Regions from separate parts of the Pantoea sp. X-Soil-ISGK-285 genome, predicted to be linked through region 3. Evidence: predicted binding sites of a transcription regulator. Region 3 holds the regulator's gene; each other region holds the start of a gene.
The links. Region 3 encodes LexA, which represses DNA repair genes until DNA is damaged. Its sites were predicted from a motif close to TNCTGTATGTACATACAGNA; they were not measured.
Positions count from the first base shown of each region.

Region 1: AC6I8B_RS11860 (DinI-like family protein) is a predicted target of LexA. The motif match lies at 1,922-1,941, and genes of this name have one in related genera.
Region 2: dinG (ATP-dependent DNA helicase DinG) is a predicted target of LexA. The motif match lies at 1,210-1,229, and genes of this name have one in related genera.

Region 1 is NZ_AP035938.1:2,475,684-2,478,959, reverse strand. It holds gene AC6I8B_RS11880 (helix-turn-helix domain-containing protein) at 1-339, opposite strand, end outside; gene AC6I8B_RS11875 (hypothetical protein) at 476-859, shown strand; gene AC6I8B_RS11870 (hypothetical protein) at 846-1,187, shown strand; gene AC6I8B_RS11865 (hypothetical protein) at 1,339-1,605, shown strand; gene AC6I8B_RS11860 (DinI-like family protein) at 1,644-1,883, opposite strand; gene iraP (anti-adapter protein IraP) at 2,058-2,357, shown strand; gene AC6I8B_RS11850 (DUF6388 family protein) at 2,560-2,883, opposite strand; gene yedD (lipoprotein YedD) at 3,138-3,276, shown strand, end outside.
Region 2 is NZ_AP035938.1:1,290,673-1,293,948, forward strand. It holds gene AC6I8B_RS06065 (helix-turn-helix domain-containing protein) at 1-550, shown strand, start outside; gene AC6I8B_RS06070 (GNAT family N-acetyltransferase) at 547-1,065, shown strand; gene dinG (ATP-dependent DNA helicase DinG) at 1,257-3,276, shown strand, end outside.
Region 3 is NZ_AP035938.1:308,271-311,546, reverse strand. It holds gene dinF (MATE family efflux transporter DinF) at 1-897, opposite strand, end outside; gene lexA (transcriptional repressor LexA) at 998-1,612, opposite strand; gene AC6I8B_RS01355 (diacylglycerol kinase) at 1,718-2,086, opposite strand; gene plsB (glycerol-3-phosphate 1-O-acyltransferase PlsB) at 2,215-3,276, shown strand, end outside.

The sequences.
Region 1 (3,276 bases), 1.9 Mb from region 3:
AAGCGCCATGTCGTTGTGCATCAGCAGTTCATGCCGGACGGAACCGGCCTCGCTCAGCCATCGCGGCACGTCGCGCTGTGCAAGCAGTGGGATCTGGTGCAGACCACTCCAGGCGCTTTCGCTGAAAACAGGACCATCCCCATCTATCAGAAAAGCCGGTGCGCAGCCCAGCGCTTCGGCGAGCCGCAGCAGGTTCTCACCGCGCGGCAGCGTCTCTTCTTTTTCCCATTGCGAAATCGCCACATGGGACACTTTTACCTGTTGCGCCAATTGCTTCTGCGTTAACTGCAGCGATTTACGTCGGAGTCGGATGCGGTCACCCAGCGTTTCGTTTTTCATAAGCTTGACTTTTTGGTTGAGAGTGACTTAAGTATACTTAAGCCTGGTATTTAAGCAATCTTAAATTTCATGCGCGGGACGTGGCTAAGCAGCACGCAGTAAGTTCCAGAGACCTTACCGTACAAAGGGGTGTGGCATGGAAAGTAGTCTGATTACCAGTATGGGTGCGTTAGTTCTGGGTGGGGGGGCAGCAGCACTGTTCTGGAAACCGTTATTGGCGGGAATTGCGTCAATCGTTACCAGTAATCGAGCCGGCGGCGAAATTATTACCAGCTACAAAGAGCAGGTGGTGTTGCTGAAAGAGAGCAACGTGCTGATACGGGAGGAGAACGATGAATTACGCGAACGGCACGACAGGAATCTGCGGCGTATCTCGACACTCGAAACGGATCTTCGGTTAATCAAGAATGCGGTAGGGATTTTACTGGCAATGACCGAAACCGATCAGAACGATAAATTTCGTAATGAGATTGATCGGCTTATCTCAACTCTGGAGGATCGCAGTGATGGCCACGATTAATAGCACTAAGGCACCTATGTCTTACCGGCGCAAAGTTATCCTCGGCTGCGTATTACTGAGCTGTTCGATGATTTGCATCCTGATGACGATCATTTTTCTCTACGTCAGTAACACCGCAAACAAGCGGGTCGAGGAGATTCGGGCGGATTACCGCTTAATTGCGGCGCGGCGTGATGACAGAGTGGAGCTGCTGACCGATCAGGTTGCAGCAATACAGCACAAGCTGGATGCAATACCGGATCGCATAGCCGACAAAACGGTCATAAAAGTCAAAGAGGTCGTCACTGAGAGTGAGGTGCCAGCCGTGAAATCCGGTCATAAACCATAACTTCCGATTATTCTTAATGCGGCTTCGCTATTATCGACTAGTTTTAAATATCCGGGCAACATTTTGTACCTGAATGCAGGCCCGCTGATTGGCCGGTTGATGAACCGCTAAGCCTACTCACTTTGGATAGATGACCAGAAGGAAATTTAGCATGAGCGATTCAACAGAAACCAAGACCAAAACTGAATATCTGCGTGACGTGACTTCTCAGCTAAAAGAGATGCGTCACTATGCTCAGACCAACACCGAAACCCTTTCCAGCCAATGGTTAGCGTTTGATGCGGGTGAGTATAAAGACAAGACCAACGCCGACCGAATCGATGCGTTGCTGAATAAGCAGGGTAAACTGCTGGAAGATCTGGATGCCGCGATTCAGGACATCGAGATTGAAGTTAATCACAGCGAGCAGGAGAGCTAAGTCATCTCCTGCTAACTGATGTGGTGGCCGTTAAGGGATTAATCGGCCACCAGCCACATTTCCGCTTCGTCGAACATCTCTTCAACAATCCGCGCAACCGTCGCTTTATCGTTCTTACTCAAATCAGTATCAATCGCGTTACGTTCCATCGGCTTGACCTTAACTTCAATGTCAGGGAACACCCGATGCACCCGCTTTTCCAGCTCCTCACGAATCATCTCGCGAGCACCCGGTAAACCGGCAACGTTGCGCTTGTCATAAATCAACTCAACAAACATGATGGCAATCCATTCAGGGCAAAATCGCTGACATATAATACTGTAAATAAAAACAGTAGCAAGGCAGCGCGCCTGATTTCGTGTAAATTTTTATCTCGCATAAACCTCAATCTTCGACTAGCAAAATGCGCACGCATCGCGACATAATGGCGGCTTACTTTTAGGAGGTCCGCGATGCGACAACTGGTAATTGATATTCTGCTAAAACTGGCAAAGATGGACGTCGATGCAAAAGAGTTGACGGCGCAGCTTGAAGCGCAGTCCCTGCTGGTTGCGGCGCTGCTGGTGCAGGCGAAACAGGACAACTCGCTGACTATTTCAGAAACGGTGCAGGATGCCATTGTTACCGCTTCGCAATCTTCGACCGAGTTTCTGCAGTCTGATGTGGATCTGCTGCTGACGCATATTAATCGTCTGCTGGCGGTAGCGAGTTATGTTGAAGTAAAGGGTAAAGCGACGGAAGGTGAAGGGTAGGGGCGGATAAAAAAATTCGCCTCTGGAGGTGGAATTGAGACAACACCTGCAGAGGCAGTGCATCAGCACTATTCGTTAAAGGACAATCACGACCTGAGTCGCACGCCGAAGTTATACACTTTCCCCCGGTTAGTACAATTTTATCTGCAGTGCCGGAACTGGTTGGAGGTGTTTGCAATATACAACTTCAGCGCGGCCCTGATTAAAGCTCGTTTTTGATGCAAAACTCTTCCCAGCTCATCCCCAGCGACTCAGCATGAGATTTGAGATAAGTCTCGATAGCTTCAGCCGCCACCGCTTTATCCGGCTCAGCGAGCTGAATAGAAAAGATCATTCCATCCAGATTCTTCTGCCGCAAAAAGGCCGCATAGATGCGTTCGGCATGCCATTCGCGCAGCTGTCGCAGTGACAGGTTAGCTGCACGGGCGTCGCTCTCCGTTAATTCATCAAGTGCAGACTGAAAGTCGGGATGCGCGGTAAAAAACATCTCGCGCGCCTGGGCATAGTAGGCTTCTGGCGTTTTCATATTCATATTCCTGAAAGTCTGTTGCAGCGCGTCAGTGTAGCGGGTTGTCTTCCGCTTGTCAGGCGTGACAAAAGACGGAGTTTGCATCAGTTCAGCCTCTGAACTTCCGGTCAAAAACCTGACCGTGGAGCTCACTGCGGGATAAATTCTGGCGCAATCAGGGTCTGCGTGGTGTTTGAACACCCAGATACCTTGCGCAACGCGGTGGAAAAATTATAACGTAGCCGCCATTGATGGGATCTTAGGGATTAAACATGAAAAAGTGGATGCTGATTGCCGCGCTGGCACTGAGTGGCTGTGCACAAATCAACGATTATGAAAATGCGGTGCAAACGCCGGCGCCCGCTGATCTGCAGGGAACCTGGCAAACCGTCGGTCCACAGAGCAGCCTGA
Region 2 (3,276 bases), 980 kb from region 3:
TACAGAGCAACGACTGGCGGTGAGGCTGGCAGAATTACGCCTGCAACGCGGCTGGTCGCTGGATGAACTTGCTGTCGCAACGGGCATCAGTCGTGCGTCATTATCGCGCATTGAGCGAAGCGAGACCAGCCCTACTGCTGCGCTGCTTAACCGTCTGTGTGTTGCCTACGGATTAACGATGTCGCGCCTGCTCAGTGAAGTGGAGGTTGAGTCCAGCCTGCTGATCAGAGATGACCAGCAGCCCGTGTGGCAGGATGAATCCAGCGGATTTATTCGCCGGAATGTCTCACCTCCTGCGCTTCATTTCCGATGCGAACTGGTTGAGGGCAAATTACGGCCTGGTGCACGTATAGATTACGATGCGCCACCCATTCAGGGTCTGGAGCAGCATATCTGGCTGCGCGAGGGCGGCCTCACTGTCACGATGGGGCCGCAGCAGTGGGCGCTGAAGCCCGGTGATTGCTTACGTTTTCATCTGGTCGGGAAATCGGCTTTTGAGGCGCACCTGACTGACGGCGCGCGCTATTTACTGGTGGTGGCGAAACCATGATCGATTACAGAATACTTCGCGCCGACGAAGCGCAACCGCAATTGGATGAACTCACAGCGGTGCTGCAGGGCTGTGTGGCAGACGGCGCCAGCGTCGGCTTTATTGATGCTGAAGACGAAGAGGTGATGACGCGATTCTGGCAGCAGCGGATTGCCGGTCTGGCAGACGGCGACAGCGAACTATTCGTTGCGCGGCAGCACGGTCGCATCGTGGGCACGGTCATTCTCAATGGCAGCGCCATGCCTAATGGCCGACACCGGGCGGAGATCAGCAAACTGCTGGTGCATCCGCAGGCGCGCCGTCAGGGCATCGCGCGTGAGCTGATGCAGCGCGCTGAGCAGCAGGCCCGTGCGCAGGGCAAAACGCTGCTGGTGCTGGATACGCGCAGCGGCGATGTCGCCAGCGATCTCTATCGCTCGCTGGGCTGGCAGGTGGCGGGGTCGATCCCGTTTTATGCCGAATCCACCGCGGGCGTGCTGGATGCCACCACCTATATGTACAAAGTGCTGGCGTAGCCAGCCGCTAGCTCATGCGGCTGGCCTTTCTTCGTGCCGGACCGGCCTGGGTTGACGGGCTGCCCGCACGACCCTGAAACGGGCAACTGCTGAAATTTACGACGTCGCACGAAAAATTCGGCGCGAAAGCTGACGCCAACAGGATACTGTGTAAAAATACAGGCCATATTTTCGGTGTGGTAACGCAAATCATGGCCCTGACAGCCGCAGTAAAAAGCCAGATAGCGCAATGGTATAAAGCGCTTCAGGAGCAGGTGCCTGACTTCATCCCACGTGCGCCGCAGCGCCAGATGATCGCCGAAGTGGCGAAGTGCCTGGCGGGCGACGATTCGCGCCATCTGGCGGTTGAAGCGCCAACCGGCGTGGGCAAAACCCTCTCTTATCTGATCCCGGGCATCGCGGCCAGCCGCGCCCAGGAGAAGCGGCTGGTGATCAGCACCGCCAACGTGGCGCTGCAGGATCAAATCTTCACCAAAGATCTGCCGCTGCTGAAAAAAATCATTCCCGATCTCACCTTTACTGCCGCCTTTGGCCGCGGGCGCTATGTCTGTCCGCGTAATCTGGCGGCGATGGCGGCCGATGACGATGAGCAGGGCGATCTGCTGCTTTATCTGGACGATGACGCCGTCAGCAGCACTAAAGAGGAGCAGACGCAGTGTGGCCGGTTGCAGAAATCGCTGGATCGCTATCAGTGGGACGGCCTGCGCGATCACAGCGACGAGAACGTCAGCGACAGCCTGTGGCAGCGGCTCTCCACCGACAAAGCGAGCTGCCTTGGCGCACACTGTCGCTGGTATCGTGAATGCCCGTTCTTTGTGGCGCGGCGCGAAATCGAGCAGGTGGATGTAGTGGTGGCGAACCATGCGCTGGTCATGGCCGCAATGGAGAATGAGTCGGTGCTGCCACCGGCAAAAAACCTGATGCTGGTGCTGGATGAAGGGCATCACTTGCCGGAAGTGGCCCGCGATGCGCTGGAGATGAGCGCCGACATCACGCCGGGCTGGAGCAGCCTGCAGCTCGACCTCTTTATCAAGCTGGTAGAGAGCATTATGACGCAGATGCGGCCAAAATCGCCGCCGCCGCTGGCTAACCCGGAGCGGCTGAAAGCGCACTGCGATGAGCTGCGCGAACTGCTGACGATTACCGCTCAGGCGCTGAATCCGCTGCTGCCACCGCATAACCAGCCGGGCGAATTCCGCTTTGTGCTGGGCGCGTTGCCGCAGGAGCTGCTGGATCTCTGCGCCCGGCTCTTTAAGCTCAGCGATGCGCTACGCGGCCTGAGTGAAGGTTTGATTAATGCGCTGAGCGAGCAGACAGGTAAAGTGGATGTGGTGCGACTGCATCGCAATCTGCTGCAGCTCAATCGCCAGTTTGGCTGGTTCGAATCGGTCAGCAAACTGTGGCGGCTGGCGGCGATGGAAAAAGCCTCTGGCGCGCCGGTGTCGAAGTGGATCACCCGCGAGCTGCGCGAAGGTCAGGCGCACCTGCTGTTTCACTGCGCTGGCATCCGCGTCAGCGACCAGCTGGAGAAGATGCTGTGGCGTAAAATTCCGCACGTGGTTGTGACCTCCGCCACGCTGCGATCGCTTAACAGTTTCAACCGCCTGCAGGAGATGTCGGGACTCAGCGAGAAAGCGGGCGACCGCTTTGTGGCGCTGGACTCCCCGTTTAACCACGTGGAGCAGGGCAAGCTGGTGATCCCGCAGATGCGCTATGAGCCGCTGATGACGCACGAAGCGGAGCATATCGCGGAGATGGCCGGTTTCTTCCGGCAGCAGATGGCGGAGAAAAAGCACAAAGGCGTGCTGGTGCTGTTTGCCAGCAACCGGGTGATGCAGCAGTTTGTCGCCTGTCTGCCCGACCTGCGCCTCTCAATGCTGGTTCAGGGCGATCAGCCTCGCAGCCGCCTGGTCGATCTGCATCGTCAGCGCGTCGCCAAAGGGGAAACCAGCATCCTGATTGGCCTGCAGTCGTTTGCCGAAGGGCTGGATCTCAAAGGCGATCTGCTGAGTCAGGTGCATATCCATAAAATCGCTTTTCCCCCGGTAGACAGTCCGGTAATTTTGACCGAAGGCGAGTGGCTGAAAAGCCTGAAACGCTATCCGTTTGAGGTGCAGAGCTTACCCAGCGCCTCTTTTACCCTGATTCAACAGGTCGGACGCCTGATTCGCAGCCATCAATGTTATGGCGAAATCGTCATTTACGACCGCC
Region 3 (3,276 bases):
ATGCGCCTCACCCGCAAAAGCTTCAACCGCATAGGCAAAGCCATCCAGCGCGTAAGCCGTAAAAGTGATGAACATCAGTAATACTGCGTTAACCGCCACCACATCCGGACCCAGCCGGGCACCCAGTACGGTCAGCGAGGCGAAACAGAGCTGCAGCATCAGAGAGCGCAGCATGATGTCCCGGTTCAGTCGCAGCAGCCGGCCGCTGTCACCGCGCCAGCTCTGCTTCAGCAGGCTAAGCGTAATTCCGCGCAGTTTTAACACCCGCCAGACCATGATGCTGCCGACAACCAGCGTAATGTATTCCGCCAGCGCCGTGGCGGTTGCCGCCCCCGCGACACCCCAGTGCAGCCCCATCACCAGCCAGAGATCGAGCACGATGTTAACCAGGTTGCCCACCACCAGCAGGATCACCGGCGCGCGTGCATACTGCACGCCCAGCAGCCAGCCCAGAATGACCAGGTTTGCCAGCGTGGCAGGCGCACTGAGCCAGCGAATCTGAATAAACAGTGCCGCCTGTTCGAGTACATCGGGATTGCCGCCAACGAGATGGGTCGACAGCTGAATAATCGGATAACGCAAAGCGATGAACAGTACGCCCGCCAGCAGCGCAATGATCAGCGGCTGAGTCAGCGCGCGTGCCAGCGCCATTTTATCGCCAGCGCCAAATGCCTGCGCCGTAAGGCCAGTGGTACTCATTCGAAGGAAAAGCAGCAGCATAAAGAGGAAGCTGGTCACTGTAGTCCCGACCGCAACCCCGCCAAGATAGACAGGGCTGTCGAGATGACCAATTACTGCAGTATCGACCACTCCCAGTAAGGGAACGGTGATATTTGAAAGGATCATCGGCAGCGCAAGCCGCCAGAGATTTTTATCGGTTGCCGTAATAAAGCGCATTCGCCGTTCCGTGCTCAGTGTCGCTGCGCAAAAGAGGCAGCGACAAAATTAGGGCAGACAGAATAGCATCAGAGAAGGCGAATGCACGCTGGCAGAAGAATCAGAGCCACTCGCCGTTGCGCACCACGCCAACAGCCAGACCTTCTATGGTCAGTGACTGCGCACGGGTATCGACGACAATCGGGTCAAAATCGCTGTTTTCCGGCAGCAGATGCACGATAGCACCCTGCTTTTTCCAGCGCTTAACGGTGACTTCATCATCAATGCGGGCAACCACAACCTGGCCGTTACGCACATCCTGGGTTTTATGCACCGCGAGCAGGTCGCCATCCATAATCCCGATATCTTTCATCGACATTCCGCTGACGCGCAGCAGGAAGTCAGCAGACGGCTTAAACAGGCCCGGATCGACCTTGTAGTGGGTTTCGATATGTTCCTGCGCCATGATCGGCTCACCGGCAGCAACCCGGCCAATCAGCGGTAGCCCTTCTGAGGCTTCTTCTTCCATTAACAGTCGAATGCCGCGCGATGCACCGGAAACGATCTCGATGACGCCTTTGCGCGCCAGCGCTTTCAGATGCTCTTCTGCCGCGTTCGGCGAACGGAAGCCCAGCTGCGCGGCGATTTCGGCACGCGTAGGCGGCATGCCCGTTGAAGAAATATGGTCGCGAATCAGGTCATAGACCTGCTGCTGCCTGCTGGTTAATGCTTTCATCCCGCCCCCTGGTTGTTTATACAGTCGCTGTGAGTATATACAGGTATTGGTGAAATGGAAACCGATTGTCAGGGAAAACGCGCCCTCAGACGCGTTATGGAAGGCTTATCGCAAATGTGTCCAGAGCAGCGCGATCCAGACGAAGAGTGCCAGTAATATGCTGATCAGCACCGCCGCCGAGCCCATGTCTTTTGCCCGGCCCGCCAGCGGATGATGCTCCTGACCGATGCGGTCGACCACCGCTTCAATGGCGCTATTGAGGATTTCAACAATGACCACCAGCACCACCGCACCAATCATGAGGATGCGGGAGACCACATCGACATCCAGCCAGCACGCGATAACAATAGCGGCCAGCGCAGCCAGCGCTTCCTGCCGAAACGCCGCTTCATGTTGCCAGGCGGCACGAAGCCCCTGCCATGAGTAACCTGCAGCTTTTACTATTCTGATAAGTCCGGTGGCATTATTTGCCATGATGTGGGAACCCTTTCATCGGATTGACGTCAATGTCTGGGCTGCGTGCAATTGGCACCACCACAGATCTTCGCTGCGCTTTCTGGTATGCTTGCGGCGCTTTGCTAACAAGAGGCTTCATGTTGTCTATGTCAGGTTGGCGTAAACTCTATTACAAACTGCTTAATTTACCACTGTCGTTTTTGGTAAAAAGTAAGGCCATTCCGGCCGATCCCGTGTCTGAACATGGTCTGGATCCGACCCGACCTATTATGTATGTTTTGCCTTACGATTCGAAGGCCGACTTACTGACTTTACGTGCACAGTGTCTGCGGCATCACCTGCCCGACCCGCTCACTCCGCTGGAGATTGATGGTTCTCTGCTGCCGCGCCACGTCTTTATCCACAATGGCCCACGCGTCTTCCCCTATTTTGTGCCCAGCGTTGAATCTGTGAAAATCTTTCACGATTACCTGGACCTGCATCGCAATAACCCTAAGCTGGATATTCAGATGCTGCCGGTCACGGTGATGTTTGGCCGCGCACCAGGACGTGAAGTCCAGGGCGAAGCAACGCCACACCTGCGGGTGCTGAACGGGGTGCAGAAGTTCTTTGCCGTTATCTGGCACGGGCGCGACAGTTTTGTCCGCTTCTCGCCGACAGTGTCGCTGCGCCGCATGGCAACTGAACACGGTACGGATCAGTCGATCGCCCAGAAGCTGGCTCGCGTGGCGCGCATTCATTTTGCCCGCCAGCGGCTGGCGGCGATTGGCCCGCGCTTGCCGGCGCGTCAGGATCTGTTTACTCGTCTGCTGCAATCCAAAGCGATTGAAAAAGCAGTAGAAGATGAAGCTCGCAGCAAAAAAATCTCCCATGAGAAAGCGCAGCAGAACGCCGTCGAAATGATGGAGGAGATTGCGGCAAACTTCTCCTATGAAGCCATCCGCGTAACTGACCGCGTGATGGGCTGGCTCTGGAGTCGGCTCTATCAGGGCATCAACGTCAATGGCGGCGAAAAAGTCCGCCAGCTGGCGCAGGATGGCCACGAGATTGTCTATGTGCCGTGCCATCGCAGCCACATGGATTATCTGCTGCTCTCCTATGTGCTCTATCATCAGGGTCTGGTGCCGCCGCACATCGCAGCCGGTATCAATCTCAACTTCTGGCCAGCCGGCCCGATTTTCCGTCGCCTGGGCGCTTTCTTTATTCGT